Regions from separate parts of the Variovorax paradoxus genome, predicted to be linked through region 1. Evidence: predicted binding sites of a transcription regulator. Region 1 holds the regulator's gene; the other holds the start of a gene.
The links. Region 1 encodes NrdR, which represses ribonucleotide reductase genes. Its sites were predicted from a motif close to CACNANATNTNGTG; they were not measured.

Region 1 (14,585 bases):
GGCGCGGCCCGATCTCCGCCAGACCGGCGAGGAGCAGCTCATGGGCTGGCTCCAGTCGCGCAAGCCCGCGCCCGAGCCCACCGACCTGGAGCCGACCGCGATTGTGCGCACCACGGCCGCAAGCCCCGGCGACCTGCCCAAGCAGCAGGCCGCCGTGGCTTACTGGCTGAGCAAGAAGTACCGCGTTGCGGCCGAACCGCTGAGCGTGCTGGTTGCAGAGGCGTACAACCTGGGCAAGCGCACCAAGCTCGACCCGACGCTGATCCTCGCCATCATGGCCGTGGAATCGAGCTTCAACCCGTTCGCCCAGAGCCATGTGGGCGCGCAGGGCCTGATGCAGGTCATGACCCGCGTTCACGGCGACAAATACGAAAGCGCCGGCGGCACGCTCACCGCTTTCGACCCCGTGACCAACATGCGCGTCGGCGTGAAGGTGCTGCAGGAATGCATCGCCCGCGCCGGCTCGCTCGAAGGCGGCCTGCGCTACTACGTGGGTGCAGCCAATCTCGATGACGACGGTGGCTATGCCGGCAAGGTCCTGGCCGAGCACGAGCGGCTGCTGCAGGTGGCCAACGGCCGCAATCCGCCGACGATGGCAGCGCCCTCGGCGCCCATCGTCCGGGCCCAGCCGATTCCCACGGCCGTGCCTCCCAAGCGGGAGCAAACCGCCGAGCCGGCAGCCGACCCTCAAAAAGTCGCACTGCTTTCCGAGGTTTCCTGAGCCCCTTCCCCATGGCCGAGACCATGGGGTGAGCTACACTCCGTTCCGTACGCGACTGGCGATAGGCGCAGCACCTCCAAAGGTGCCACGCGCTGACGTGGAATACCACTGGGAAGCGTGCCGCCTGGCATCCATACAGGCGTTCAGCCGTTCGCCTGGGCAGCCCTTGTTTGGTTGAAGAACAAGGACCTCGTCTTCAAAGGACTGCCATGTATCAACGCAACATCCTGGTCGAACAGACCGATCCCGAAATCTGGGCTGCCATCCAGGCCGAAAACGCCCGCCAAGAGCACCACATCGAGCTCATCGCGAGCGAAAACTACGCTTCGCCGGCCGTCATGGCCGCGCAGGGCTCGCAACTCACCAACAAGTACGCCGAAGGCTACCCGGGCAAGCGCTACTACGGCGGCTGCGAGCATGTCGACGTGGCCGAGCAGCTGGCCATCGACCGCATCAAGCAAATTTTTGGCGCCGACGCCGCCAACGTTCAGCCGCATTGCGGCGCATCGGCCAACGAGGCCGTGATGCTGGCCTTTCTGAAGCCCGGCGACACCATCATGGGCATGAGCCTGGCCGAAGGCGGCCACCTCACGCATGGCATGCCCCTCAACATGAGCGGCAAGTGGTTCAACGTGGTGAGCTACGGCCTGGATGCCAACGAAGCCATCGACTACGACGCGATGGAACGCAAGGCGCACGAGCACATGCCCAAGCTCATCATCGCCGGCGCCTCGGCCTATTCGCTGCGCATCGATTTCGAACGCTTCGCCAAGGTGGCCAAGGACGTGGGCGCGATCTTCATGGTCGACATTGCCCATTACGCAGGCCTGGTGGCTGCGGGTGTGTACCCCAACCCCGTGCCGCATGCCGACGTGGTGACCTCCACCACGCACAAGAGCCTGCGTGGCCCGCGCGGCGGCATCATCCTGATGAAGGCGCAGCACGAGAAGGCCATCAACAGCGCCATCTTCCCGGGCCTGCAAGGCGGCCCGCTGATGCACGTGATTGCCGCCAAGGCCGTCGCGTTCAAGGAAGCCATGACGCCCGAGTTCAAGGCCTACCAGCAGCAGGTGGTCAAGAACGCCCAGATCGTTGCCGACACCCTCACCGAGCGCGGGCTGCGCATCGTGAGCGGGCGCACCGAAAGCCACGTGATGCTGGTCGACCTGCGCTCCAAGGGCATTACCGGCAAGGAAGCCGAAGCCGTGCTGGGCGCCGCCCACATGACGATCAACAAGAACGCGATCCCCAACGACCCTGAAAAGCCGATGGTGACCAGCGGCGTGCGCATCGGCACCCCCGCCATGACCACGCGCGGCTTCAAGGACGAAGAGGCCCGCATCACGGCAAACCTGGTGGCCGACGTGCTCGAGAACCCGCGCGACGCCGCCAACATCGATGCTGTGCGCGCCAAGGTGCACGCGCTCACGAGCCGCTTCCCTGTCTACCGCTGATCGTCCGCAAGACCTGGCCGCATGAAATGCCCTTTTTGCGGTCATCTTGAAACGCAGGTCGTCGAGACCCGCGTTTCGGAAGACGCCGACTTCGTGCGCAGGCGCCGCCAATGCAGCGCCTGCGACAAGCGCTTTACGACCTATGAGCGGCCGGACGTCAACTTTCCGGTCGTCGTGAAGAAAGACGGCAGCCGCGCCGACTTCGACTCGACCAAGGTACGCGCCTCGATGATGCTGGCGCTGCGCAAGCGGCCGGTGAGCATCGAGCAGATCGACAACGCCCTGCTGCGCATCGAGCAGAAGCTGCTGGCCAGCGGCCTGCGCGAAATCGATTCGACCAAGGTCGGCGAGCTCGTCATGCGCGAGCTCAAGAAGCTGGACAAGGTCGCATACGTGCGCTTTGCCTCGGTGTACCGCAGCTTCGAGGACGTGGACGAGTTCAGGCAACTGCTGCGGGACATCTGAGCCTTGCTGCCGGGACAAGCCCCGGTCGCCCTGCTTACTTGCCGCCGCTGCCGCAAACGCCACTTCCGCAGTCGCCCCGCACGTCGGGGTTGCAGACCCTGGCACGGCCCGATGCCGACACCACGATTGAAGTTCTTCGGCCCGACTCGGCCTTCAGCGTGAGGCACCCGGCGCCAAACCCGGAGCCGCCCGCCCGGCGCGAAAAGCCGTTGCTGTCATAGTCCAGCCCCCGCGCGAATCCGTCTCCCAGTTCCACGTCGATGCTCACGCCGTTCGGAAGCTTTTCGAACTTGCGCAGTGTTGTCATTGCGCCTTCGGGCCCGGCCTGGACGGCCCAGCCGCTCGACCAGTTGCTTCCGTCCAGCGCACCGACGTGGATTTTTTGCGAACGCTGGATGGCTTCGGTGCGGGCCAGGCTCAGCGCGGCGACAAAACCACTGGAAGCCGCGGCAAGCCGCTGGTTGAGCAGCAAGCTGCGAAAAGCAGGAACGCCCAGCGAACCGAGAATGGCCATGATGGCCACCACGGCAATCAACTCGACCAGCGTGAAGCCGCCCAGCAGCGCGGCCATGCCCGCCCCCAATCGGCGCCCGCGCCTCATTGCCAGCACCCCGCCCCTGCCGTGCCGTTGCAGCCCCGGTCTCCCATGCTGTCGATCCAGATCGCCCCGACCTCGGCATCGGAGTAGCCCGGCTTGGGCGTTGCCGTCAGCCTGATGCAGCGGTCGATGGTGCCCTGCCCCTCGCAGTTGCTGCTTTCGACAAGATACTTGCCGGCCGCACCTCCCTCGCCGGATCCGCCTTCATAGCGCCTGTATTGCCCTGTCAGGGTGTACTGCCGCTCCTGCTGCTGCATCTGCTGCATCAGGGCCGAGCGGGCCTCGGCGCGCCAGCCCTTGCGCACAAAACCCAGGTATGACGGATAAGACGTTGCAGCCAGGATGGCGAGGATTGCGACCACCATCATGACTTCGATCAGGGTGAAGCCGCGAATGCGAGTGGACCAGCCGCCCGCGAACCTGGCGGCCTTCATGGCTTCGCTCCCTGGAAGTCCATGACCTGGCGCCAATTCAGGCGCCCGGCCACTTGCGAAACGTTGCCGCCCTCCACCGGCTGCACGGTGGAGATGCCGGTTCCAGGCGAACCGCCGCGCAAACCGACGTTGACCACCGAGAGCTTCTTTGTTGCAGACCGGCGTCCGAACGCATCGGGTGAGGCATAGGCTGCTTCGCCGAGCTCAGCCAGCAATGGCGACGACAACGGACCCACCGTCGAAGGTACGCAGGTCCCGCCCTTCGAAAGCCCTGTCATCGCGTTGACCGCGCAGCTGCGGCCGCCTGCGCTGGCGCCGCATGCATCGCCACCAGGGATCAATGTGTTGAAGAACAGATAACCATCGGCAAGCGTCAGCCGGGTTACTTGCCGCTCGCCCGATTCGAGCGATCCGGGAAGATCGAAATACCAGCCACGGCGGCTTGCCGCACTGCCGTTGCCCGCGCCGTAGACGAAGGGCTCGCCCACAATGGCCGGCAACGCTCGTCCGGTAGCAGCGGCGGCGGTGCGCGGCTGAAGCTGGGTGCGAGTTTCGTGCGGCGGAATGGCGGTGCCGGAGTCGTACACGCCGTAGAGCGTTTGCACGGCACGGCTGGCGCTGCCGATGTCTTCTGCGCTTACGAATTTTCCGGTGCCGAACAGCACGATCGCGCCCCCGTTCGGCCCTGCTCCCACCTCGGGCGCCACGGTGATGGCTTGCCGCTTGGCATTCGCGCCGGGCGACATCGCGACCATGAGCGGCAACCCTTTCAAGCCGAGTGCGTTGTCCTCGTTCCACGGCGCGCGGCCGGTGAAGTCGAACTTCCAAAGGTTGCCTTGCGTGTCGCCGGCGTACAGCCAGCGCACCCATCCGTCCGCAGCCGCGTAGTCGCCCGGCGTGCCGAGGGCGTTCACCATGGTCTTGTCTGCCGGAACCGGCAGCACGATCTTGTAATAGTTGACACCGCGCCTCCAGGCAGCGCCAGCGGCCTTGTCGAGCGAGAGCAGGAACAGCGCCCCGCGCCTGTCCGGATCGGCGTTGTTGAAGCCCGATGGAACCACGGCGAACCAGGCGTAGGCGGCAGCCTCGGTACGTGTTGCCGGGGCAATGCGGAACTTCATGATGCGCGGAGCCTGGAGCACGTGGCCCATGTCCTCGTCGTCGAGCCCCGTGAACTCCCACAGCGCCTTGTCAGCCGAAAACGCAGCGGGGTCCGAGACATCGAGTGCAAATACGCCGGTTGCGCCAGCACCCATTCCGGAAACCAGCACGGTCTTCCAGGTGCCGTCGGCCATCCGCGCCTCTGCTGCGGCAGGCGACCCGTCGGCATAGGCCTGGTGCACGTAGCCGGGCGAGGTGTAGGCCCCGAGCTTTGCGAACACCGCGCGTGGAACATAGGCGAAGAGTTCGCTTCCGGTGGCGGCCGAAAACGCATGCAGCATGCCGTCGTTCGCGCCGACATAGACGGCGGCTGAACGCGCTTTGTGTGTTTCGACAAATCGGGAGTAATCGTCGCCTTGCGCCTGGGAGCTCGGCGCGCCGACGAACAGCGGATTCGAATTGGCAACGTCTCCCATGACCGAGTCGCGCACGCGGAACACTCCGCCGGGCGCCGACAATTCCTTGCGCCGGTCACCGCGCAAATATGCGAGCCGGTCGACACCCAGTGCATCGGATGCCGCGGGCACCGCGTAGGGCGTGGAGTTCAGATGGCTTCGCAGGACACTGTCGAGTGCGTCCCAACGAAAGGGCGTGCCGCTGCCGGCCGACGAAAGAGTGACGATGTTCCGGTTGGAAGGATCGCGTGCCGCAACTGGCGGCTGAGCCGATGCGCTGCCGGTCAACAAGGCCCCTGCGTCCCAGGCCGGCTCGTCGGCCTGGTGCACACCGCCCGAGGCCGCGTTGTAGGCCAGCGGATACGACAGCAGCGTGCCGGACCACCGGCGTCCGCTGAACCGCGCCAAATAAAGACTGCTCCCGCCCTGCGCAATGCGGTCCGACGAAATGGCAGCGTCCGCCGTGCGCCCTCCTGGCGGTGCCGCTGCCGACTCGAAGATCCGGTGGATTGCATCGACCAATTGCCGCGGCTCACCCGCCAGGAAATAGTTGGACGGCCTGGGCTGGCCGTCGTCGTCGATGCCTTCGGCCCATTCGGAATTGTCCGCCACGTCGGACTGGCCAATGCCGACCGAGGCTCTGAATGGGTTGCCGTCTGCGTTGCTGTCGGCAAAGCCTCCGTACTTCGAGGCGAGATAAAGGGCGCTGCCGCGCTGGGCTTGCCGGGTGGCCCCCTGCCCACCCGCATCCAGGTCGATGCCGAAGGTCTGGACCCGCACGTCGGGATAGTCTGGACGAATCTTCTGCGTATTCGCCCAATAGGCCAGCCCGGCCATGCCGAACGAACCCTTGTCGGCGCCTGTTTCCGCACTTGCGATGGTGCTTGCCGTCAGTTGCGCCCCGCCCTTGTAGTTGAAGGCTGGAAGGCCGCGGTTTCCGGTCGTTGCAAGACCGGCTTTTCCCGAAGGGTGGGCATAGGACAGCGACTCGCGGTTTTCGAACGCGCCCACCAGGCGGGTCCAGTAGGAAGTGTCCGGCTCGAACGACGCGTTGCTGAAGCTGCGGCCGCCGCCCGGCAGCCCGGGCAAGGAACGATCGCCGTGCGTTTCGAGATCTCCGATTGCCAGGATGTAGTTCTGGCGGCAGCTCGCACCCACGGGATCCCAAGCCTTGTGTCCGTCGGTGCGCCATTGCGCGGTGTCGTTGTAGACCGGCAGCCCGTCCTTTCTCGGGTCGTCGACGGCGCCTACACCCGCTATTGCGTCCCGCGTGGGCACTTTTCCTTGCAGGTAGCGAAGCGACTCGTAGTAGAGCTCGCCGGCAGGGTCAAACTTCTTGTAGGCGCCGGCGTGCCCGAACCGGTTCAGGTAGTTGACGACGCCGCTGAACCGGCCGCCCTGCGCGCCGGAAACCGCATCGCGGAGGAAGATACCCGTCCTGGCCTCCCATTCGGTTTGCGGGTTGTCGGCCCTGTCGAGACCGGTGTCCAGCTTTTTGGGTCCGGCGTATTTCATTGGCGCGCGCAACACGCCTCCATAGCGGGCAGGGTCGTTGTCGAGCAGATAGCCGAACACGGCAAAACGAAGCCGGTCCGCATAGCGCTGTATCTCGCCGACGGGCTTGAAATTGCCGCCTGGGTACTTGAGGCAAAGGCCGCCGCGCACCGCGGCTTCGGCCGCAGTGCAGACCTCGACCCGCGCGAAGTAGGGAGCGCTTGCCGCGCCGGGGCCGTATAGCTGGTCATTGCCGGGGCTGGCGCAGTTGCCGCTTGCGCTCGGTCCGACGAACATGCGGTCAGCGCAGTGGTTGAAGTGAAGCGTGCCCGCCGCGCGCAAGCCATTGCTGCTACCCGCCACCAGCGGCGTGAGCTTGTCCAGGTTGCCGGTCACGGCCTTGTCGGGGAAGTAGCTGCTGCGGTAGAAATCCTGCTGCAGCACCGTGCGTTGCAGCACGGTCCGGTCGGCTTCGTCCACCGCCCGGTCGCCGCCCGTCAATGCAAGCCTCAGCACGTCGATGGTGGACATGGCGGCCCAGTTCAACAGGTTGCCGCTCCATTGCTGTGCGCAAGCAATTTCGCCGGCTGCAAGTCGGGTTGCCGGGGCCATGCGCTTGAAGTAGCCATCGGCGGGGGCGTAGCCATAGCAGGCCATCGGATCCCAATAGCCCAGGTAGACCTTCTTCCAGTCGAAGCTGCCGCGATAGGCCGCACCGGTATTCGAGAACTCCAGGGCAAGGTCGATCACCAGGTTCGGGTCGACGCGCGAGGCCATGGAGGACAACGGCTCGCTCGGGAGTTCTACGGCCGGCACCGCGCCACTCTCCGCTGCAAATACCGAGGTACCGATGCAGAGCACCCATGCGGCAACAGCTGACGCCCACAGCACGCGGCTTTCAGTAAAACGCATTCGGATTCCGTTTCAACAAGAAGAAGAAAAATCAGGACGGGCAACCCGGGCTGGCGGCCGGCTTGTACAAGCTGGTTTGCAGCACGACCTGCGTTTCATCCCGCACGCCATAGCCGATGGCCGTGACGCGAAAGAGATGCGAAGCGTTTCGCGCGCCCGCGCTTTGCAACTGGCTGGACTGCCACCCGCCAAGGTTGCGAACCGCCTCCACGATGTAGCGCGGTGCACGCGCAGAGAGCGCGCCACCGCGAGCGCCTGCATTGGCCGTGGCGTAGGTATGGTTGGTGAAGGTGCCGTAGGCGACCGACGTGCGGCTTTCGGCCGCGAAATCGGCAGTGATCCAGACCGGTTTGGCGCCGTCCTCGGCCTGGGTGCACAGCCCTTGGTGAATGCCCGCGCCGCCGCATCCCGCAACGAAGGCAGAGACATCCCTGCTGTTGAAAAGGCACAGGCGCTGCGCGGCGGCCTGGTTCGGGCCGAGCACGTCGCGCTCGGCGTCGACGAGCGCGGCTTCGGCGGCCTGGAACGCGACTTCGGCGTCGCGGTCGTTGCGAGCGCTTCGCTCGCCCACCAGCGAAACCTGCGCCGCGCCGATACCCAGCACCATCGCAATGAGCAGCATCAGCAACACCACGATCAGCGAGAAGCCCCGTTGCGGTGAAGGGCGGGCCCGGTTCATGGCCCCGTTTCCTTCAGGACGTTGCGCAGCATGACCGTGAAGGTGGCGGTGCGCCTCAACCTCCCGTCCGCGGGCGGCATGAAGCTCACGCCAGGAAAGTCGGTGCCCAGGGGGTAGAGAAGTTCGCCCTGCGTTCGGGCCTCGCCAATGCCAGGACCACTGCGCGCAACCATGCCGATGCGAAGACCGACCACCTTGCGCCATTCACCGTTGATGGCAGCGGTGGAGCCGGCCTGCGACTCCAGCTGCGCGGCATCGATCCAGCGTTCGGGCACGCCGTCGCCGTTTCCGTCGTAGGCGTAGGCGACCTTGAACACCTCGATGCCGCGCGCGAGCGGCTCGGACTTGAACGTGCCCTGCCCGTCGCTGCGGTACTTGCAGTAGAGCTCGGGTTCCCTGTCGGCGGCTTCCGCCACAAAGAAGAAGCTCCATGCTCGATCGGCGAGCGAAGGCTCGCCGTCCGCCGGGCCGGCTTGCGCGATGCCCATGCAATCGATCATGGTGCCGTCGGGTTCGGCCTCGCCGCCTCCCGCGCGGCTGCGCCCGAAAAACCGCACCCGCAGCGAGTCGCTCCCGTTCACGCCCCTGCTGTTGTGGCTGCCGTGGCTTTCGCCTGTGAGGCCGACCCGCGCATTGGTCGCACCGACGATGTCGAGGGCGAAAAGATCATCCGGCGCGGCCGTGAGGTTTGCGCTGCTGCCGATGGCCACGGTGCCGTCGGCGCCGGCATGGTCGGGCGCGTAGTCGGAATAGCCGGCTTGCCGCACCGCCACCCTCACGACGGACGCCGCGAACCTCAGTGAATCTTCTACCGCCTGCGCTTGCGCATTGGCGGCAAAGAGCTGCCTGCTGCCAAGGAACGTGGCCGTGGCGGCAAGCACCACGACGAGCCCGATGGCCGCCGCAATCATCAGCTCGACCAAGGTCATGCCGCGCTGGCGCGAATGCTGGTGCAAGGCCGGAAACCTTGGGAGGCCGGGTGCGTGCATGTCCGCCGCTCGCCTAGCCAGAAACCAACTGCATCACCAGGCGAGGCGGACGCTCCCTCTGCGGCTCGCCGTTGTGCTTTGCATTCGCAGCGTCGGCGTGCGGAACCCAGCCGAGCTTGACGACCACGCTGGAGCCGGACTGGCTGCATGCCCACTCGTACTCGCCGACGGAGGCGTTCCAGGGCTTGTCGTCGAAGCACACGCTGAGGCGGGCGCCGGGCAGCGCCTTGGCCACGCGGCGCTTCCACTCGTTCATGTCCCACGCAGCCAGGCTTTGTGGATTGCAAGCTGCCGCTGTGCATTCGCCGCCGGCATCAGCGGAAGCATCGCCATCCGCGGTCCAACTGGCCACGAGATAGGTATTGGCCGCATCGGTCCTGGCCGCCACGCCCGGATTCATGCGAACCTTTTCGGAGAGGTCGCGGGCAAGGTTGACTGCGGCTGCGAACGTCGCGGCCTCCTTGCCCGTACGAACGGCCGTGAGCAGCATGCCGATGGAGCCGAGCAAGCCGACGCTCAGCACCGCGATGGAAACAAGTACCTCCACGAGCGAAAAGCCCGCGTCGGCCCGTCCTGATGTAGCCATGTTTCGATGTCCTCCCCGTCCTGCAACTTCGGTTGCTTCTTTATTCCTGCATCGAAACTTGAGCGTAGGCTCGACTCCCAGCGGCGCGTTTGCCGTTCATCCGCTATTGACTGCCGCTCGTATGATCCAGCGGCTCCGGTGTTAAATAATTCTTCTCGCAGCCCATGCCCTCCCCCGAACAAGACGCGCAGCACATGGCCACCGCATTGCGCCTGGCTTCCGATGCGCTGTTGCTGACCGACCCCAACCCGCGCGTCGGCTGTGTACTGAGCGACGCAGAGGGCCGTGTGCTGGGCCAGGGCCACACGCAGCAGGCCGGCGGACCGCATGCCGAAGTGATGGCGCTGCGCGACGCTGCGGCCAAGGGCCATTCGGTTGCGGGCGCCACCGCCTATGTCACGCTCGAGCCCTGTTCGCATCACGGGCGCACCGGCCCCTGTTGCGATGCACTCATTGCGGCCGGCATCGGCAGGGTCGTGGCATCGCTCGCCGACCCGAACCCGCTGGTCGCCGGGCAGGGCTTTGCCCGCCTGCGCGCAGCGGGTGTCGAAGTGGAAACCGGCCCCGGCGCGGCCGAGTCGCGCGAACTCAACATCGGTTTCTTCAGCCGCATGGTGCGCAAGCTGCCCTGGGTGCGCCTCAAGGTGGCGGCTTCGCTCGACGGCAAGACCGGCCTTTCCAACGGCGTGAGCCAATGGATCACGTCCGAGACCGCCAGGGCCGACGGCCACGCGTGGCGGGCCCGTGCCAGCGCAGTGCTGACCGGCGTGGGCACCGTTCTCGAAGACAACCCGCGGCTCGACGTGCGCATGGTCGAGACGCCGCGCCAGCCGCATCTGGTGATCGTCGACAGCCATCTGCAGACGCCGCCCGACGCTCATGTTTTCATAGCAGGCCGTCCGGTGTGGATCTACGCGGCAACGCGAGACGAAAACCGCGCCGCTGCCCTGGAGGCGCGCGGCGCCACGGTCACCTGCCTGCCCAATGCGAGCGGCAAGGTCGACCTGGCCGCGATGCTCCAGGACCTGGCTCAGCGCGGCGTCAACGAGCTCCACGCCGAAGCCGGCCACAAGCTCAACGGCTCGCTCATCCGCGAAGGCTGCGTGGACGAGCTGCTGCTGTACCTGGCGCCAAAGCTGATCGGCAGCGGGCTGGATATGGCGAGCCACCTGCACGCCGAGGGGCCGCTCACCTCGCTGGAGGGCGCGCTGGCGCTCGAATTCAAGTCCGTGCAGATGCTCGGGCCGGACCTTCGAGTCGTGTCGCGCGTACGTGGGCGCGAGAGCTTCTAGCGGCCAGCCTCAGGCAACCGGAGGCGGATTGCACGGCCAAAGCGCCGCGGAAAGGCCGAGGGCCCTCGCATCTGCGAAAATGTGCGAATGTTCACCGGAATCATTACCGGCGTGGGGCGCATCGCCGCCATCCACGACCTCGGCACCTCCTCCTCCTACGGCAAAAGACTCGGCATTTCGGTGCCCGACGGATATCTTGACGATGTAGGCCTTGGCGACAGCATTGCGCTCAACGGCGCGTGCATGACCGTGACCACCCTCGATCCGGCGCAGCAGCTGTTCACCATCGACATTTCGGCCGAATCGCTCGACAAGACCGCCGGCCTCACCGAAGAGGGCGCCCGTATCAACCTCGAGAAGGCGCTGCGCGCGAGCGACCGGCTGGGCGGCCACATCGTTTCCGGCCATGTGGACGGCATCGGCACCGTGAGCCACTTTGCGCCCGTGGGCGAAAGCTGGGAACTGCGCGTGGTCGCGCCGCCCGCACTGGCTCGCTTTCTGGCCTACAAGGGCTCCATCACCATCAACGGCGTGAGCCTCACCGTCAACAGCGTGAGCGACATCGAAGACGGCGCGGAAATCAGCATCAACCTGATTCCGCACACCGTCGAAAACACCTCCCTGGGCAGCCTCACGGCCGGCTCCAAGGTCAATCTCGAAATAGACACCGTGGCGCGCTACGTGGAGCGCATGCTCCAGGCCGGCGTCCTGGTGCCAACCCCTTCCACGTATTCCAAGGACACCGCCGAATGAACGCCTCCGTCACCCCCATCGGCGCGCCCCGCGGTTCGCGGGCACCCGCGCCGATTTCTCCGGTCGAGGAGATCGTGGCCGACCTTGCCGCCGGCCGCATGGTCATTTTGGTGGACGAGGAAGACCGCGAGAACGAAGGCGACATCGTCATTGCCGCGGACCACATCACGCCCGAGGCCATCAACTTCATGGCCCGCCATGCACGCGGGCTGATCTGCCTCACGCTCTCGCGCGAAATGTGCGAGCGGCTGCAGTTGCCGCCCATGGTGTCGCGCAACGGCGCCAAGCACTCGACCGCCTTTACCGTTTCGATCGAAGCGGCCGAAGGCGTGACCACCGGCATTTCGGCCGCCGACCGCGCCCGCACCGTGCAGGCCGCCGTGGCGCGCAACGCCGTGGCCAGCGACCTGGTGCAACCCGGCCACATCTTTCCGCTGCAGGCGGTGGACGGCGGCGTGCTGATGCGCGCCGGCCATACCGAAGCCGGCTGCGACCTCGCGGCCATGGCCGGCTGCTCGCCCGCCTCGGTGATCTGCGAGGTGATGAACGAAGACGGCACCATGGCGCGGCTGCCCGACCTGCAGGTTTTTGCGGCCGAGCACGGGCTCAAGATCGGCACCATCGCCGCGCTCATCGAGCACCGCAGCCGAACCGAATCGCTGGTCGAAAAAGTCGGCTGCCGCGAAATCCAGACCGCATGGGGCACCTTCACCGCCCATGCCTTTACCGACAAGCCCAGCCGCGGCGTGCACCTTGCGCTGGTGCGCGGCAAGTGGACGCCGGAAGACGTGGTGTCGGTGCGCGTGCACGAGCCGCTCTCGGTGCTCGACGCGCTCGAAATCAACCGCTCGCTGCACTCCTGGAGCCTTGACGCCAGCCTGGCCCACATTGCCAATGAAGGCAAGGGCGTGGCCGTGCTGCTGAATTGCGGCGAAACGGCCGGCGAGCTGCTGGCCCAGTTCGACGGCACCGCGCGCCCCGCGCAAGCCCCCGAGCGCGGCCGCATGGACCTGCGCAGCTACGGCATCGGCGCGCAAATCCTGCGCGAATGCGGCGTGCACAAGATGAACCTGCTCGGCACGCCTCGCCGCATGCCGAGCATGGCCGCAGGCTACGGCCTCGAAATTGCCGGCTACCTCACGAAAGACTGACACGACATGCAAGGTGCAAACAAGGGAGCGGACGCAAAGCCGCTCGACGGAAAAGGGCTGCGCATCGGCATCGTCCAGGCACGCTTCAATGCCGACATCACCGACGCGCTGGCCGCGGCCTGCCTTGCCGAGTTCGAAAGGCTCGGCGTGACGGCGGACGACATCCACCATGTGCAGGTTCCCGGCGCGCTTGAAGTGCCCGTGGCCCTGCAGGCCATGGCCGTGCGCGGCGGCTACCACGCGCTTGTGGCGCTGGGCTGCATCATCCGCGGCGAAACCTACCACTTCGAACTGGTGGCCAACGAATCCGGCGCGAGCGTAAGCCGCATCGCGCTCGACCATCGCATTCCTATCGCCAACGCGATCCTCACGACTGAAAACATGGAGCAAGCCATTGCCCGCCAGACCGACAAGGGCCGCGATGCGGCCCAGGTGGCTGTCGAGATGGCGCAATTGCTGGCCTCCCTCAAATGACCGAAGACAACAACAAGACAGCAGGCGCCAAGCCGCGCCAGGCGCGCACCGGCCTCACCAGCACCGGCGCACGCAAGGCCTCGGCCAAGTCCAACCGCAGCCGCGCGCGCGAATTTGCGCTGCAGGCGCTCTACCAGCACCTGGTGGGCCGCAACGACGCCGCCGCCATCGACCAGTTCACGCGCGACCTCGCAGGCTTCCACAAGGCCGACGCGGCGCATTACGACGCGCTGCTGCACGGCGCCATCGAAGGTGCGGAGCAGCTCGACGCGCTGATCCGCCCGCTGCTGGACCGCAAGTTCGAAGAGATATCGCCCATCGAGCACGCCGTGATGTGGATCGGCGTGTACGAGTTTCAGCACTGCCTGGACGTGCCATGGCGCGTGGTGCTCAACGAGTGCATCGAGCTTGCCAAGGAATTCGGCGGCACCGACGGCCACAAGTACGTGAACGCGGTGCTCAACGGCCTGGCGCCGCAACTGCGCGCGGCCGAGGTGGAGGCCGACCGCACTTCCGGCAAGGCAAGAACGTGAGAATCTCGGCGCGCGCACAGCGCATCGAACCGTTCTATGTGATGGAGGTTGCCAAGGCCGCCGGCGTGCTGGCGCGCGAAGTGGCCCATACCGACCGGCCGATGATCTTCCTGAACATCGGCGAGCCCGACTTCACCGCGCCGCCGCTGGTGCAGGAAGCCGCCGCACGCGCGGTGCGTGCCGGCGCCACGCAGTACACGCAGGCCACGGGGCTCGATCATTTGCGCGAGCGCATCAGCGGCTGGTATGCACAGCGCTTTGGCGTCGACGTGCCTGCGCGCCGCATCGTGGTGACGGCCGGTGCATCGGCCGCACTGCAATTGGCCTGCCTGGCGCTCATCGAATCCGGTGACGAAATCCTGCTGCCCGACCCGAGCTATCCCTGCAACCGCCACTTCGTGAGCGCAGCGGACGGCACCGCCGTATTGATCCCCACGACGGCTGAAGAGCGCTTTCAGCTCACCGCCGCCAAGGTCGAAGCCGCGTGGACCGGC
Region 2 (14,585 bases), 570 kb from region 1:
GCCAGATCGAAATGCGCGGCCACGCGATCGAGTGCCGCATCAACGCCGAAGACGCCTGGAAGTTCACGCCGTCGCCGGGCCGCATCACCATGTGGCACCCGCCGGGCGGCCCCGGGGTTCGCGTGGATTCGCATGCGTACACCAACTACTTCGTCCCGCCCAACTACGACTCCATGATCGGCAAGATCATTGTGTATGGCGACACGCGCGAGCAGGCCATGGCGCGCATGCGCACGGCGCTGAACGAAACCGTGATCGAAGGCATCCAGACCAACATTCCGCTTCACCGCGAACTGATGGTCGACGCCAAGTTCATGAGCGGCGGCACTAACATCCACTATTTGGAAGAGTGGCTGGCGGCGCACAAGCGCTGAGCAGCACCCGACGCCACCATGTTTGAACTTCGCCTGATGGCGCCGGAAGACCGGGTCGAAATGCTCAGCGACGCGCTCGACGCACTCGACGCGCTGAGCGTGTCGGTGGAAGATGCCGACGCGCAGACCGATGCCGAGCAGGCGCTGTTCGGCGAGCCCGGCATGCCGCCGCCCAAGGAGGGCTGGCAGCGGTCGCGCGTCATCGCGCTGTTCGCCGACGAAGCACTGGCCAAAGAGGCTGCGTCGGTGCTCGCGCTGCAGGACTTCTTCGAAGGCTGCGCGCTGCTCGGCGTGGCGCCGGTGCCCGACCAAGACTGGGTGCGGCTCACGCAGTCGCAATTCGCGCCGGTCGAGATCACGCCCGAATTCTGGATCGTGCCCACCTGGCATGAGCCGCCCGAGCAAGCCAGGCAGTTGATCAGGCTCGACCCGGGGCTCGCCTTCGGTACCGGGACGCATCCCACCACGCGCATGTGCCTGCGCTGGATCGCGAAGCAGGGCGAAGGTGCATTCAGCGACCAGCGCGTGCTCGACTACGGCTGCGGCTCAGGCATTCTTGCCATTGGCGCGGCAAAGTTCGGCGCAATCGATATCGATGCCGTCGACATCGACGAGGCCGCCGTCTCGTCGACACGCCTCAATGCCGAAGCCAATGGCGTGCGTCTGAATGCCGGCCTGCCGGAAGCGGCCAAGGGCAACTACAACACGGTGCTGGCCAACATCCTCGCGACGCCGCTCAAGGTGCTTGCGCCCTTGCTGCGCAGCCACGTGGCGCCGGGCGGGTCGCTTGTGCTCGCCGGCATTCTCGAGCGGCAGGCCGACGAGCTGAAGCAGGCCTATGCGCCCTATGCCGCGCTCGAGGTGAGCGACAGCGAGGACGGCTGGATCCTGATGACGGCTCGCTGCTGAGCAGCGCGGCCGGGATTTCGCACCGCCGCGCACCGCTCGCGGGGCGGGGGCCCGACCCTACAATCGCCCGGTCATGAGCCTTGTCACGCGTTGCCCCGCCTGTGCCACCACCTTCAAGGTGGTGCGCGACCAGCTTCGCATCTCGGATGGCTGGGTGCGTTGCGGCCGCTGCAGCAATGTCTTCGACGCCACGCTCGATCTGCACGAGGCGCCAGACGGCGTCCCGGGTCCGGCAGCTACACCTCCGCCTCCAACGGAGCCTTCCGCAAAGGCCGAAGCGGAGTTCGCGTCGGAGTCTTCGCATACCGCGGAAGACGCGGACTTCTTCGACGACGAACCTGAGCATATTGAACCGTCGGACGCTGTCCCTTCGTCGCCGCCGGAAGAGACTGACGAGCTTCTGCCGCCGGCACCGCTTCCCGAGACCAGGCCCGCACCTGGGAATGCGCCAAGTCCCGCAGCCGCCACGCCGTCCGCAACGGCCTTCGTCCTGCCCGCGCACGGAATCATTGCCGACGAACTGTGGTCCGACTTCGAAGCCAATGAGCCCGAATGGCGGCCTCCGGCAAGTTCGCTGCCGCCGTTTCCGAACATCGACCTGAATCTTGCGGCACCGCCTTCGCCGCCGCCACCACCGCCGCCTCCATTGCCGGCCTTGCGCATCAAGGCCCGCGAAATGGCGGCGTCTGCCAGCGTCGAAGACGAAAAGCACGAGGCCGCACAGGACCGCGACCAGGTGCAGATGCAAAAGGCGCTGCGCCGGGCTCGCATCAAGTCGGCCAAGATCGCGAGTGCCAAGGCGCGCGACGAACGCAGCGCCGCAAAGGCGGCGGGCTCGATGGTGCGAGAGGCGAGCGAACCCGATGCGGATTCGGGTCCCTTGCCGCTCCCTGCGCCGATTCACGAAGCAGAGGACTCGGACAGGGCTCCTTTCTCCGGTGACGAGAAGGTGGACCGTGGCACCGAAGGGTTCTGGCAGCGCGGCGTCGTGCGATTCGCGCTTTGGTTCTTGGCCGTGCTGGCAGTCCTGCTGTTCGCAGTGCAAGTGTTGCATCACGAGCGCGACGGCATCGTGGCCCGCCAACCGAACCTGCGCCCGGCGTTTGCTGCGATGTGCCGGTTCACCGGCTGCGAGCTCATGGCGTTGCGCCAGATCGGCGACATCGTGATCGAAGGCGCGGCCTTCGCGCGCGAGAAAACCGGCAACAACGACTACCGGCTCAGCTTTACCTTGCGCAATGGCGCGATGGTTCCGCTGGCCATGCCGGCCATCGAGCTTTCGCTGCTCGATACCCAGGAGCGGGCAGTGGTGCGCCGCGTACTCACGGCTTCGGACTACGGTGCGCCGGCGGTGCTCGCGGCGCGTTCCGATCAGGCCGCGTCGCTCCCGCTCACGCTGTCGGCAACGGAGTCGGCAACGCTGCCGCCCATTGCCGGCTACCGCGTGGAAGCGTTCTATCCTTAGGCAGGGTTCGCGCCCGCGCCTTGTTCATTTCATCCCTTCACCTTCAACCAACGGCTCACCATGGCAGCAGTGATTTGCGGTTCCCTCGCGTTCGACACCATCATGACTTTCGAGGGCCGGTTTGCCGACCAGATCCTTCCGGACCAGCTGCACATTCTCAATGTGTCGTTCCTGGTGCCGGGCCTGCGGCGTGACTTTGGGGGCTGTGCCGGCAACATCGCCTACAGCCTCAACGCGCTGGGCGGCACGGCATTGCCGATGGCCACGCTCGGAAGCGACGGAGCCGACTACCTGGAGCGCCTGCGTACGCTGGGCATCAGCACCGAGTTCGTGCGCCAGCAGGGCGACACCTTCACCGCGCAGGCGATGATCATGAACGACGTCGACAACAACCAGATCACGGCGTTTCATCCCGGTGCAATGCAGCAGGCGCATCTCACGAAGATCGCCGCCCGCGAAGACATCCGCGTCGGCATCATCGCGCCCGACGGCCGCGAAGCGATGCTGCAGCATGCCGAGCAATTCGCCGCCGCCGGCATTCCGTTCGTGTTCGATCCGGGCCAGGGCCTGCCGATGTTCGATGGCGAGGCGCTCAAGCACTTCATCGACCTGGCAAGCTGGGTGGTCGTCAACGACTACGAGGGAAAGATGCTCTCGCAGCGCACCGGCTGGGGCCTGGCCGAAATTTCCAAGCGCGTGCGCGGCCTGGTCGTTACCTTGGCGGCCGAAGGCTGCGAGGTGTGGACCGACGGTGAGCGCGAGCACGTGCCGGGTGTGACGCCGACCGCGGTGGTCGAACCCACCGGCTGCGGCGATGCATGGCGCGGCGCGCTGCTTTTCGGTCTGGAAAAGGAATGGCCGCTTGCGCAGTGCGCGGCACTTGGCAACCGCATCGGTGCGCTCAAGATCGCGCAGCGCGGGCCTCAGAACTATCAGATCGACAAGAAGGCGCTGGGCCTCTGAGCCGCCCGTCGCTCGCTCGCCTTCGCGGGCGGCGCGCATAAAAAAAGCCCGGCACCGTGAGGTGCCGGGCTTTTTGCCGTCAAGGCCGCTGAGAAGCTCAGGGCTTGCTGGCCGTCGGAAACGGCCAGGCTGCCTGCGGGTTCAGCGTCGTTTGCGCAGCAGGAGCAGGCGCTGCGGCAGGTGCTGCCTTTGCGGCCTTCTTCGCAGCAGGCTTCTTGGCAGCAGCGGCAGGCTTGGCAGCGGGCTTTTTCGCGGCTTTCTTGGCCGCAGCCTTTTTGGCAGGAGCCTTCTTGGCGGCAGCCTTCTTCGCAGGGGCCTTCTTGGCAGCGGCCTTCTTCGCCGGAGCCTTCTTCGCCGCCGCCTTCTTGGCAGGAGCCTTCTTCGCTGCGGCCTTCTTCGCCGGAGCCTTCTTGGCAGCGGCCTTCTTTGCCGGAGCTGCCTTCTTGGCGGCTACCTTCTTCGCAGGCGCCTTCTTGGCGGCTACCTTCTTGGCAGCGACCTTCTTGGCCGGCGCCTTCTTCGCTGCTACCTTCTTGGCGGGAGCCTTCTTAGCGGCCGCGACCTTCTTTGCCGGAGCCTTCTTTGCAGCGGCTTTCTTAGCCGGCGCTTTCTTTGCAGTTGCCATTTCTATTTCTCCTTGATCAAGTTGAAAAAATCAACCTATTGAAGCACTCCGCGCACGTTGGTAGCGCAAAGCGATTCATGGCGTTGGAATCTGTGCTCCAGCACCATGAACACCTGAGCCCTCGTCCATGCCGCGCTCTTCGGCGCGATCGGTGGCAAGGGCAATTCTTGAATTCATTAATTCTTATCGGAAAGATTCAATCCCAGGAGAGCGCGCCACCCGACTGGTACTCGATCACGCGGGTCTCAAAGAAATTGCGCTCTTTCTTCAGGTCAATCATTTCGCTCATCCAGGGGAACGGGTTTTCCTCGTTCGGGAAGAGCGTTTCGAGGCCGATCTGCTGTGCACGCCGGTTGGCAATGTAGCGCAGGTAGCCCTTGAACATGGAGGCGTTCATGCCGAGCACACCGCGCGGCATGGTGTCTTCGGCGTATTTGTACTCGAGCTCGACGGCCTTCATGAAGAGGGCCTTGATCTCGGCCTTGAACTCGGGAGTCCAGAGGCCGGGGTTCTCGAGCTTGAGCTGGTTGATCAGGTCGATGCCGAAATTGCAGTGCATCGACTCGTCGCGCAGGATGTACTGGTACTGCTCGGCGGCGCCGGTCATCTTGTTCTGGCGGCCCAGCGCAAGGATTTGCGTGAAGCCGACGTAGAAGAAGAGACCTTCCATCAGGCAGGCGAACACGATGAGCGACTTGAGCAGCGTCTGGTCGGTTTCGTGCGTGCCGGTCTTGAAGTGCGGGTCGCTGATGGCGTCGATGAACGGGATCAGGAACTGGTCCTTCTCGCGGATCGACGGCACTTCGTTGTAGGCGTTGAAGATCTCGCTCTCGTCCAGGCCGAGCGACTCGACGATGTACTGGTACGCGTGCGTGTGGATCGCTTCCTCGAAAGCCTGGCGCAGCAGGAACTGGCGGCACTCGGGCGCCGTGATGTGGCGATAGGTGCCCAGCACGATGTTGTTGGCGGCCAGCGAGTCAGCGGTCACGAAGAAGCCGAGGTTGCGCTTGACGATGCGGCGCTCGTCTTCGGTCAGGCCGTTGGGGTCTTTCCACAACGCGATGTCGCGCGTCATGTTCACTTCTTGCGGCATCCAGTGGTTGGCGCAAGTGGCGAGGTATTTTTCCCAGGCCCACTTGTACTTGAACGGCACCAGCTGGTTGACGTCGGTCTGGCCGTTGATGATGCGCTTGTCGGAAGCCTTGACGCGCTGCGCTGCGACGGGGGCCGTGGGTTGTGCAATCGACGAAGTCGGAGCGTCCACCGGTCGGCCTGCGGGCAAGCCGCTGGTCGATGCGTGGTGTTGCTGCAATCCTTGTTGCATATCCTTTGGTAAGGAGGGCTTGACTTCTTCGTCCCAGGTCAACATAGAAAAATCCAATGCTCAATTATCGGAGCAACGATGTGAGTTGCAAAGTGCTCGTTCACGTCGCGCTCCATTTATGTGGTTGTTATGTTGCTCTCATGCATCGCGCGATGTCAGTCAATGCCGTGATCGACTGAGGGTTCGCGCGTTGTGCATGGACCTCGCTCGCTTCACCGACGCGTCATTGGCATGCTTCGCAAGTCGGATCGTCCACGCCGCAGAACGCGATGTCGGTTGCAGGAATCGCGTTCATCTGCGCCTTTGCTGCAGCAGCTGCTGCGTCGAGTGCGCTCATGCCCGACGGTGCATCGCTGCCCGACGACACCGCATTGAGGCGGCCCGATTGCACGGTGGATTTTTCGGCGTGCGTCGCGCTCTGCGTGCGCAGGTAGTAGGTGGTCTTCAGGCCGCGCAGCCATGCGAGCTTGTAGGTGTCGTCGAGCTTCTTGCCCGATGCGCCGGCCATGTAGATGTTGAGCGACTGCGCCTGGTCGATCCACTTTTGGCGACGCGAGGCGGCTTCGACGAGCCACGTGGTTTCCACTTCGAACGCGGTGGCGTAGAGCGCCTTCACGTCTTGCGGCACGCGGTCGATCGGACGCAGCGAACCGTCGAAGTGCTTCAGGTCCATCACCATCACGTCGTCCCACAGGCCCAGGCGCTTCAGGTCGCGCACCAGGTAGTGGTTGATCACGGTGAACTCGCCCGACAGGTTCGACTTGACCGAGAGGTTGCCGAAGCAAGGCTCGATGGAGGCGTCGACGCCGATGATGTTCGAGATGGTCGCGGTCGGTGCGATGGCCACGCAGTTGGAGTTGCGCATGCCGTCGGCCTTGATCTTCTGGCGCAGCGCGTCCCAGTCGAGCGTGGCCGAGCGGTCGACCTCGACATAGCCGCCGCGTGCTTTTTCAAGCAGGTCGAGCGTGTCGATCGGCAGGATGCCCTTGTCCCACAGCGAGCCCTTGTAGCTCGAGTACTTGCCGCGTTCCTTGGCCAGCTCGGTCGAGGCCCAGTAGGCGTGATAGCAGATGGCTTCCATCGACTCGTCGGCAAACTGAACGGCTTCTTGCGATGCGTAGGGAATGCGCAGTTCGTACAGCGCGTCCTGGAAGCCCATCAGGCCCAGGCCGACCGGACGGTGGCGCAGGTTCGAGTCGCGCGCCTTCTTCACGGCGTAGTAGTTGATGTCGATCACGTTGTCGAGCATGCGCATGGCAGTCGAGATCGTCTTCTTGAGCTTTTCCTGGTCGACCTTGCCGTCCTTCAGGTGCTGCAGCAGGTTCACGGAACCCAGGTTGCAAACGGCGGTTTCGGTGTCGCTGGTGTTCAGCGTGATTTCGGTGCACAGGTTCGACGAGTGAACCACGCCGGCGTGCTGCTGCGGCGAGCGCACGTTGCAGGCGTCCTTGAACGTGATCCAGGGATGGCCGGTCTCGAACAGCATTGTGAGCATCTTGCGCCACAGGTCCGACGCCTGGATGGTGCGGGCAGGCTTGATCTCGCCGCGCGCGGCCTTTTCTTCGTAGGCGACGTAGGCCTTTTCGAAGTCGGCGCCGAACAGGTCGTGCAGGTCGGGCACGTTGGAGGGCGAGAACAGCGTCCAGGTGCCCTTTTCCATCACGCGGCGCATGAAGAGGTCGGGAATCCAGTTGGCCGTGTTCATGTCGTGCGTGCGGCGGCGGTCGTCGCCGGTGTTCTTGCGCAGTTCCAGGAACTCCTCGATGTCGAGGTGCCAGGTTTCAAGATACGTGCAGACCGCGCCCTTGCGCTTGCCGCCCTGGTTCACCGCCACGGCGGTGTCGTTCACCACCTTGAGGAACGGCACCACGCCTTGCGATTCGCCGTTGGTGCCCTTGATATGGCTGCCCAGCGCGCGCACGCGGGTCCAGTCGTTGCCCAGGCCGCCTGCAAACTTGGAGAGCAGGGCGTTTTCCTTGATCGACTCGTAGATGCCGTCCAGGTCGTCGGGCACGGTGGTCAGGTAGCAGCTGGAAAGCTGCGAGCGCAGCGTGCCGGCGTTGAAGAGCGTGGGCGTGCTCGACATGAAGTCGAACGACGACAGCACTTCGTAGAACTCGATGGCGCGGGCTTCGCGGTCGATTTCGTTCAGCGAGAGGCCCATGGCCACGCGCATGAAGAAGGCCTGCGGCAGCTCGATGCGCGACTTGCGCACGTGCAGGAAGTAGCGGTCGTACAGCGTCTGCAGGCCAAGGTAGTCGAACTGGTTGTCGCGCTCGGCCTTGAGCGCCGCGCCCAGGCGGGGCAGGTCGTACTGCAGCAGCTTCTCGTCGAGCAGTTCGTTCTCGACACCCTTCTTGATGAACTGCGGGAAGTAGTCGGCGTAGGTTTGCGCGCGCTCGGCGGGCATGACTTCGCGACCGATGATTTCCTTGAAGATCGTGTGCAGCAGCAGGCGGGCGGTCGCGAAGGTGTAGTCGGGGTCCTTCTCGATGAGCGTGCGGGCGGCCAGGATCGAGGCCTTGTACACCTCGTCGAGCGGCACGCCGTCGTACAGGTTGCGCATCGTCTCGGCGACGATCGGCGCGGCGCTGATGCCGTCGCCCAGGCCTTCGCAAGCCGATTCGATCAGGCCCTTGAGTTCGTTCAGGTCGAGCGCCACGCGCTCGCCGCGGTCCAGCACGTGGAGCAGCGGCGCGGCCGGCGCTTCCTGCGTGCCTTGCTTGGAACGCTCTTGCGTGCGGCGTTCGCGGTACAGCACATAGGCACGCGCGATTTCGTGGTGGCCGCCGCGCATCAGGCCGAGCTCGACCTGGTCTTGCACGTCTTCGATGTGGAAGGTGCCGCCGCCCGGACGCGAACGGACCATCGCGCGGATCACGCCTTGCGTGAGGGCGTCGACCGTTTCACGCACGCTGGCCGAAGCCGCGCCCTGGGTGCCGTGCACCGCCAGGAAGGCTTTCATCATCGCGATGGCGATCTTGTTGGGTTCGAAGGGAACCACGGCGCCGTTGCGGCGGATGATCTGGTAGTGCGCAAGGTTCTGGCCGGTGGGCGAGCCAGCAGTGTCTCGTTGCTGCTGCTGCGGCGTCGAGGGAACGGCACGCGGGGTCGATGGGGTGTTCAGGGCTGTTTGCATTCGCTTCCTCTCGGTGTGGCAATTCTTGTTGGGTGGCAATGCCTTGGCGGGGCATTGCGCCGGTGCGTGATGACCGGACGGAAGACACTATATCTAGGGTGCGAAGCGTCTACAACCACTAGATGTAGTGTTTTTTGAGATATTCAACACAGTGGCGTATTTGTTTGGGCGCGGCACTCGGCCAGCGATGCCCCATGAATACTGGCCTATGGTCGCGCAACCCGCGCGGGCTGTGGCTTGCAAGCGGATTTGGGCCTGCAAGGCGCATGGTTGCTGGAGGCGCGCTCTGGATTTTAGAGATTGCTGCGGCGCAAGAACGCCGCATCGCATACCGCCGGCCGATAAAAAAAATTAGAGCGGCAGCACCTGTTCGGGGAACATCCGCGGACTCCAGCCGAGCTGGCCGCGCAGCAATTGCCAGTCGAAGCCCGCGCCCGGATCCTGTTTGCGGCCCGGTGCAATGTGCTCGTGGCCCGCGATGAACGCGATGGCGTAGTGCTGCGCAATCGCTGCGCAAAGGCTGGCCAGCGTTTCGTATTGGGCCTCGTCGAAGGGCTGGCCTTCCAGGCCTTCGAGCTCGATGCCGATCGAATCGTCGTTGCAGTTTTCGCGGCCGCGCCAGGACGACACGCCCGCATGCCATGCGCGGTCGTCGCAGCTCACGAATTGCCAGAGTTCGCCGTTGCGCCGCACATAGAAGTGCGAGGAAACCTCGAGGCCGCGAATGGATTGGAAGTAGGGATGCGCGTCCCAGTCGAGCTCGTTGGTGAAGAGTTGCTGCACCGCATTGCCGCCATATTCGCCGGGCGGCAAGCTGATGGAGTGCAGCACGATCAGGTCGGTCTGCGCGCCTGTCGGTCGCGGGCCGAAATTCGGCGATTGCAGCGCCTTTGCAAAGCGGTACCAGCCGGCGCGCCAGAGGCCGTCGCCGCCGCTCGCGTTGGCCGCTGATGCTTCAGTCGTCGGCATTGCTCGCGGTGCCTTCTTCGCCATTGGGCGTGGTGATGCCCAAGCGCGCGATGCGATAGCGGATCTGGCGCAGGCTCATGCCGAGCCGCGCGGCGGCCGCGGTGCGGTTGAAGCCGCTTTCATGCAGTGCGCGCACAAGAATTTCGCGCTCCTGCTGGTCGAGGTAGGCCTGCAGGTCGGACGGCAAGGGCGGCGGCGCGGTCTTGGGTTCCACGAAGGATGCGGCTGCGGGCGCCGCAGCGGCGGGCGGTTCGCCGTCGTCCGGCGGCGGAGAAGGCGAGGGCGCCGAAGCCGCAAGCCCCGCGACGGCGGGTTGCCCGCCTCCCATCAGGTCCAGGTGCAATTCGTCGCCGTCATTGAGTGCCACCGCCCGGTGCAGCAGGTTCTCGAGTTCGCGCACGTTGCCGTGCAGCGGATGCTGCGCAAGACGCTGCAGCAGGTCGGCGGAAAGATGCGGCACCGGCAGCCCGCCGTCATGCGCGATGCGCGCAAGCAATGCAGCGCACAGCGCCGGCAGGTCTTCGCGCCGGTCGCGCAGCGCGGGCACCGCAATCTCGATCACGTTGAGCCGGTAGAAAAGGTCCTGGCGGAAACGGCCGGCGTTGACTTCTGCGTGCAGGTCTTTGTGGGTGGCGCTCACGATGCGCACGTCGACTGCGTCTTCCTGAGTGGAACCGATGGAACGCACGCTGCGCTCCTGGATTGCCCGCAGCAGCTTGGACTGCATGGCCAGCGGCAGGTCGCCGATTTCGTCGAGAAACAGCGTGCCGCCGCGCGCGGCCTGGAAGTAGCCGTCGCGGTCTTGCGACGAGCCGGTGTACGACCCCTTGCGCGCACCGAAGAATTCGGCTTCGAGCAGGTTCTCCGGAATGGCGCCGCAGTTGACCGCGACGAACGGGCCGTCGCTGCGCTGGCTGCAGGCGTGTACGGCGCGTGCCACCAACTCCTTGCCGGTGCCCGATTCGCCGCGCACCAGCACGGGCGCCATGCCGCGCGCAACCTTGGCGATGCGCGACTTGACCAGGCGCATCGGCTCCGAGTTGCCCACCAGGCGTTCGAGGGCCGCGATGCCGCCGCCTGGAACGACGGGGGTGTCGCCCGCACGTTCGCCTTGCGCCGCCGGTGCCGCTTTCGTGGCCTTGGCTGGCGCGGCCTGCTGTGCTTGAACGGCCGATGCGACCACGGCGCGAAACTGCTTCAGGTCGACCGGCTTGGTCAGGTAGTCGAAGGCGCCGGCTTTCAGCGCCTCGACTGCGTTTTCGGCGGAGCCATAGGCTGTCATCACCACGCAGCGCTCGGTGCGCTGGTCTTTCTGGATGCGGTGGATGATTTCCATGCCCTGGCCGTCGGGCAGCCGCATGTCGGTGATCACCGCATCGAATTGGCCGGCCTCCAGGTGCTCCCACGCTTCCGAAACGCTGCCCGCGGCTTCCACGCGGTAGCCCTCGCGCAGCAGCGTGAGTTCATACAGCGTGCGCAGGTCGGGCTCGTCGTCGATGACGAGGATGTTGGCCGGGCGCTGCAGCGAAGGAGGGATGGGAGTGGTCACGGCGCTATTGTGTCAGCCGGTTTTCGCTGGGGGCGAAGCTGACGAAGAATTCGTTGCCCTCGGGTCCGCCCGCGACAAGCGCCCGGCGCTCGTAGCCGATGGTGGCGCCATGGCGCCTGCACAGTTCGCGGCACAGGAACAGGCCGAGCCCGCTCGATCGGCTTTCGGACGAGAAAAACGGCTCGAACAAATGGCGCTGCACCGCCGGTTCCAGGGGTGCGCCGTCGCTCCACACTTGCAGGCTCGGGCGGGCTGAGCTGCCGCGCTGCATGGTGGTGACGACCTGGATCGAACCCTCGCGCTTGCCGGCGTAGCGCGCCGCGTTGTCCAGCAGGTTCACGAGCAGCCGGCGCAGGTGCTCGACGTCGAAGCGCACTTCGCTGTCGGCGGCATCGAGGGTGATCAGAACGCCCTGGCGCTGCGTCTGGCGCACCCACTCTTCGGCGAGTGCGCGTACCGCGGGGTCGAGCACGACCTGCTCGCCCAGCGAAAGCACGCGCTGCTGGCGTGCTCGCGAAACGTCGAGCACGTCGTCCACGATGCGCGCGAGCCGCTGTGCGTTGTGCTGCACCATGCTTGTCAGCTTGCGGTGCGCGGGATCGGTCAGGTCTTCGTTGAGCAGCGCGCTGGCCTGCGTGATGGCGGCCAGCGGGTTGCGGATTTCATGCGCCACCGCGGCCGACATGCGGCCCATTGCGGCCAGCTTTTCGGTGCGGATGCGGGCCTCGATTTCGCGCAAGTCCTGAAGGAACATCACGCACAGGCTGTCCACGCGCTGGTCGCTGGTGGGCGTGAGCCGCGTGCGCACCCGCACTTCGCGCGCCGCGCCGCGCGCTTGGGCCACCGGAATCTCTTCGGATTGCGGCGCGCGGCGTGCGAAGGTCTGGCGCGCCAGCGCGGCAAGCGCGTGCCATGCGGGCTGCGTGTGCAACGCGAACGGAAGAGGGAGCTTTGCCAGGCCCTGACCCAGGATGGCGTCGGCGGCGGGGTTGGCCGCATGCACCATGCCTTCGGCGTCGATCACCAGCACGCCTTCGCTCAGCGTTTCGATCACCAGGTCGTTCACCTGCGCCTGCATTTGCGCGCTGCTGCGATTGCGCAGCGCCGTTTCTTCTTCGCGCGCCAGCCGGCGGGCCAGCTCGTGTGCCAAGAGCGCCACCACGAAGAGCCCTGTGCCGGTGAGCGCCGCCTGCACGAACCGCGTGGACGAATCGCCGGGCTGCTGGAGCCAGTGCCAGCCCGCGTCGGCCAGCAGCAGCAGCGTGACGGTGGCCGTGGTGCCCAGGCCGACGGTCACCGTTCCGAGCACCGCGCTCATGAGCACCGGCAGTGCGAACAGCGGCGTGTAGTTGATATTGCCGCCCTGCAGCACCTGGAGCGCAGTGAAGGTGCCCAGGTCGATGCCGATGGTCACGAACCACAGCGCCGCAAAGCCACGGATGGGCGGCTTGAAATGCGCGTAGCGCGCCCCCAGCCAGCTGGCGGCCAGGTACCCCGCCGAAAGCGCAATGGCCAGCGGCTGCATCGTCTGGCCGAGCGCAAGGGCCACGCCCTGCAGCAGCACGAGCACCAGCGCCACAAAGCAGCGCGCCGCCATGAAGCCGCGCCACAGCCGCAGCAGCGCGGCGCTTTCGCTCCGGCCCGGTTCGAGCACGTCCCAATCGGTGGTGATGGCCTCGGCGCGCGACCAGAGGGACGAACTCATGGAAGCAAGACCCGTTCAGCCGCGTTCCGCGGCGTCACGGTGTGCCGCACTGCAATACACCGCGTCGCCCGGGCCGCCGAGCGCATCGCTTGCAGGCAGGTGCAAGCCGCAATGCGCGCAGCGCAGCATGGCCTTGGGCGGCGCAGGTGCGGCGGGCTGGCGTTGGGCGCGGGCCGCCTTTTCGCGCTGGGCGTCGCGCATTTCTTCGCGGCGGTTCTTGCGCCAGAGCCAGATTGCCACCCAGAGCACCGCGAGAACGAGCAGGTATTTCATGCCGTGCCGCGCGCCAGCACCACTTCGAGCACAAAGCGCGATCCCACATAGGCCAGCAGCAACAGGGCCGAGCCCGCATACAGCACGCGGCGTGCCGTGCGGCCGCGCCAACCAAAGCGGACGCGTCCCACCAGCAGCACGGCAAAGCTCATCCAAGCCAGCACCGAGAACACCGTCTTGTGGTCCCACTTCCAGGCGCGCACGGTGGCGCCGTACAGCGTTTCACTGAACAGCAGGCCTGCGAGCAACGTGGCGGAAAGCAGCACGAAGCCCGCTGTGACGAAGCGGAAGGTGAGCCGTTCGAGCGTGAGCAGCGGTACGCCGGCTTGCGGCTCGGTGGCGAGGCGAATCTGTTTTTCGGCCCGGGTGATCAGCCACGCATGCACCACCGCGGCGCCGAACAGTCCATACGAGGCAATGCCCAGTGCAAGGTGCAGCGGCAGCCAGGGCGATGCTGAAACATGAAGCGGCGTACCGGGAAACATAACCGCCAGCAGCACCGCGGCCGCGCCCAACCAGGCCAATGCCCGCCGAACCTTCAGCTGCGGGTACATGCGGCTTTCGACCGCGTAGACGGTGAGCACCAGCCATGCCGTGACGGAAAGGGCCGGCGCAAAGCCGAACCTGGGCTCGCGGCCAACAAGGCCGTGGGCCAGCACCGCGGCGTGCAGCAGCCATGCGAGCCCCAAGGCCCACTGGGTGGCTTTTCGGCTCAGGCGGGCACCCGCGGCGGCGGCAAATCCGTAGGCAGCCGCGGTGGCGATGCCCAGCGCCACGGCAAGTGGGGAGGGGATCGCTAAAATCATTGCAGGAGTGTAATAGGCTCGCCCCCCGTCTTCGCGCACTTCGTGGCGCGTCGCCAACCCCCTCCCGGGGACAACACCTGCGGCCCGGCACCCATATCAGTCACGACTTTCCAATGACCCGCCGCGGCGGGCAGCAAGGCATTTCTTCCATGGCCACCGCCCTCTCAGAAAAGTTCTCCCGCCTCGTCAAGACGATGAGCGGCCAGGCGCGCATTACCGAAAGCAACGTGCAGGACATGCTGCGCGAAGTGCGAATGGCGCTGCTCGAGGCCGACGTGGCACTGCCGGTGGTGCGCGACTTCGTCGCCCGCGTCAAGGAAAAGTCGCTCGGCCAGGAAGTGCTGGGTTCGCTCAAGCCCGGCCAGGCACTGGTCGGCATCGTCAACCGCGAACTCGCCGCCACCATGGGCGAAGGCGTGTCCGACATCAATCTTGCGGCCCAGCCGCCCGCGGTGATCCTGATGGCCGGCCTGCAGGGCGCGGG

Region 2: QHG62_RS23055 (ribonucleoside-diphosphate reductase subunit alpha) is a predicted target of NrdR. The motif match lies at 8,916-8,929, and genes of this name have one in related genera.

Annotation. Positions count from the first base shown of each region.
Region 1 is NZ_CP123990.1:5,358,594-5,373,178, forward strand. It holds gene QHG62_RS25650 (lytic transglycosylase domain-containing protein) at 1-721, shown strand, start outside; ZMP/ZTP riboswitch at 763-889, shown strand; gene glyA (serine hydroxymethyltransferase) at 931-2,175, shown strand; gene nrdR (transcriptional regulator NrdR) at 2,197-2,640, shown strand; gene QHG62_RS25665 (GspH/FimT family pseudopilin) at 2,675-3,211, opposite strand; gene QHG62_RS25670 (type IV pilin protein) at 3,238-3,672, opposite strand; gene QHG62_RS25675 (pilus assembly protein) at 3,669-7,634, opposite strand; gene QHG62_RS25680 (pilus assembly PilX family protein) at 7,666-8,313, opposite strand; gene QHG62_RS25685 (PilW family protein) at 8,310-9,269, opposite strand; gene pilV (type IV pilus modification protein PilV) at 9,316-9,888, opposite strand; gene ribD (bifunctional diaminohydroxyphosphoribosylaminopyrimidine deaminase/5-amino-6-(5-phosphoribosylamino)uracil reductase RibD) at 10,053-11,180, shown strand; gene QHG62_RS25700 (riboflavin synthase) at 11,268-11,933, shown strand; gene ribBA (bifunctional 3,4-dihydroxy-2-butanone-4-phosphate synthase/GTP cyclohydrolase II) at 11,930-13,084, shown strand; gene ribH (6,7-dimethyl-8-ribityllumazine synthase) at 13,091-13,558, shown strand; gene nusB (transcription antitermination factor NusB) at 13,555-14,091, shown strand; gene QHG62_RS25720 (pyridoxal phosphate-dependent aminotransferase) at 14,088-14,585, shown strand, end outside.
Region 2 is NZ_CP123990.1:4,789,954-4,804,538, forward strand. It holds gene accC (acetyl-CoA carboxylase biotin carboxylase subunit) at 1-374, shown strand, start outside; gene prmA (50S ribosomal protein L11 methyltransferase) at 393-1,283, shown strand; gene QHG62_RS23035 (zinc-ribbon and DUF3426 domain-containing protein) at 1,357-2,748, shown strand; gene QHG62_RS23040 (carbohydrate kinase family protein) at 2,809-3,711, shown strand; gene QHG62_RS23045 (histone H1-like DNA-binding protein) at 3,809-4,336, opposite strand; gene QHG62_RS23050 (ribonucleotide-diphosphate reductase subunit beta) at 4,533-5,705, opposite strand; gene QHG62_RS23055 (ribonucleoside-diphosphate reductase subunit alpha) at 5,884-8,799, opposite strand; gene ampD (1,6-anhydro-N-acetylmuramyl-L-alanine amidase AmpD) at 9,151-9,768, opposite strand; gene QHG62_RS23065 (sigma-54-dependent transcriptional regulator) at 9,755-11,317, opposite strand; gene QHG62_RS23070 (two-component system sensor histidine kinase NtrB) at 11,322-13,022, opposite strand; gene QHG62_RS23075 (PP0621 family protein) at 13,038-13,295, opposite strand; gene QHG62_RS23080 (cytochrome C assembly family protein) at 13,292-14,101, opposite strand; gene ffh (signal recognition particle protein) at 14,251-14,585, shown strand, end outside.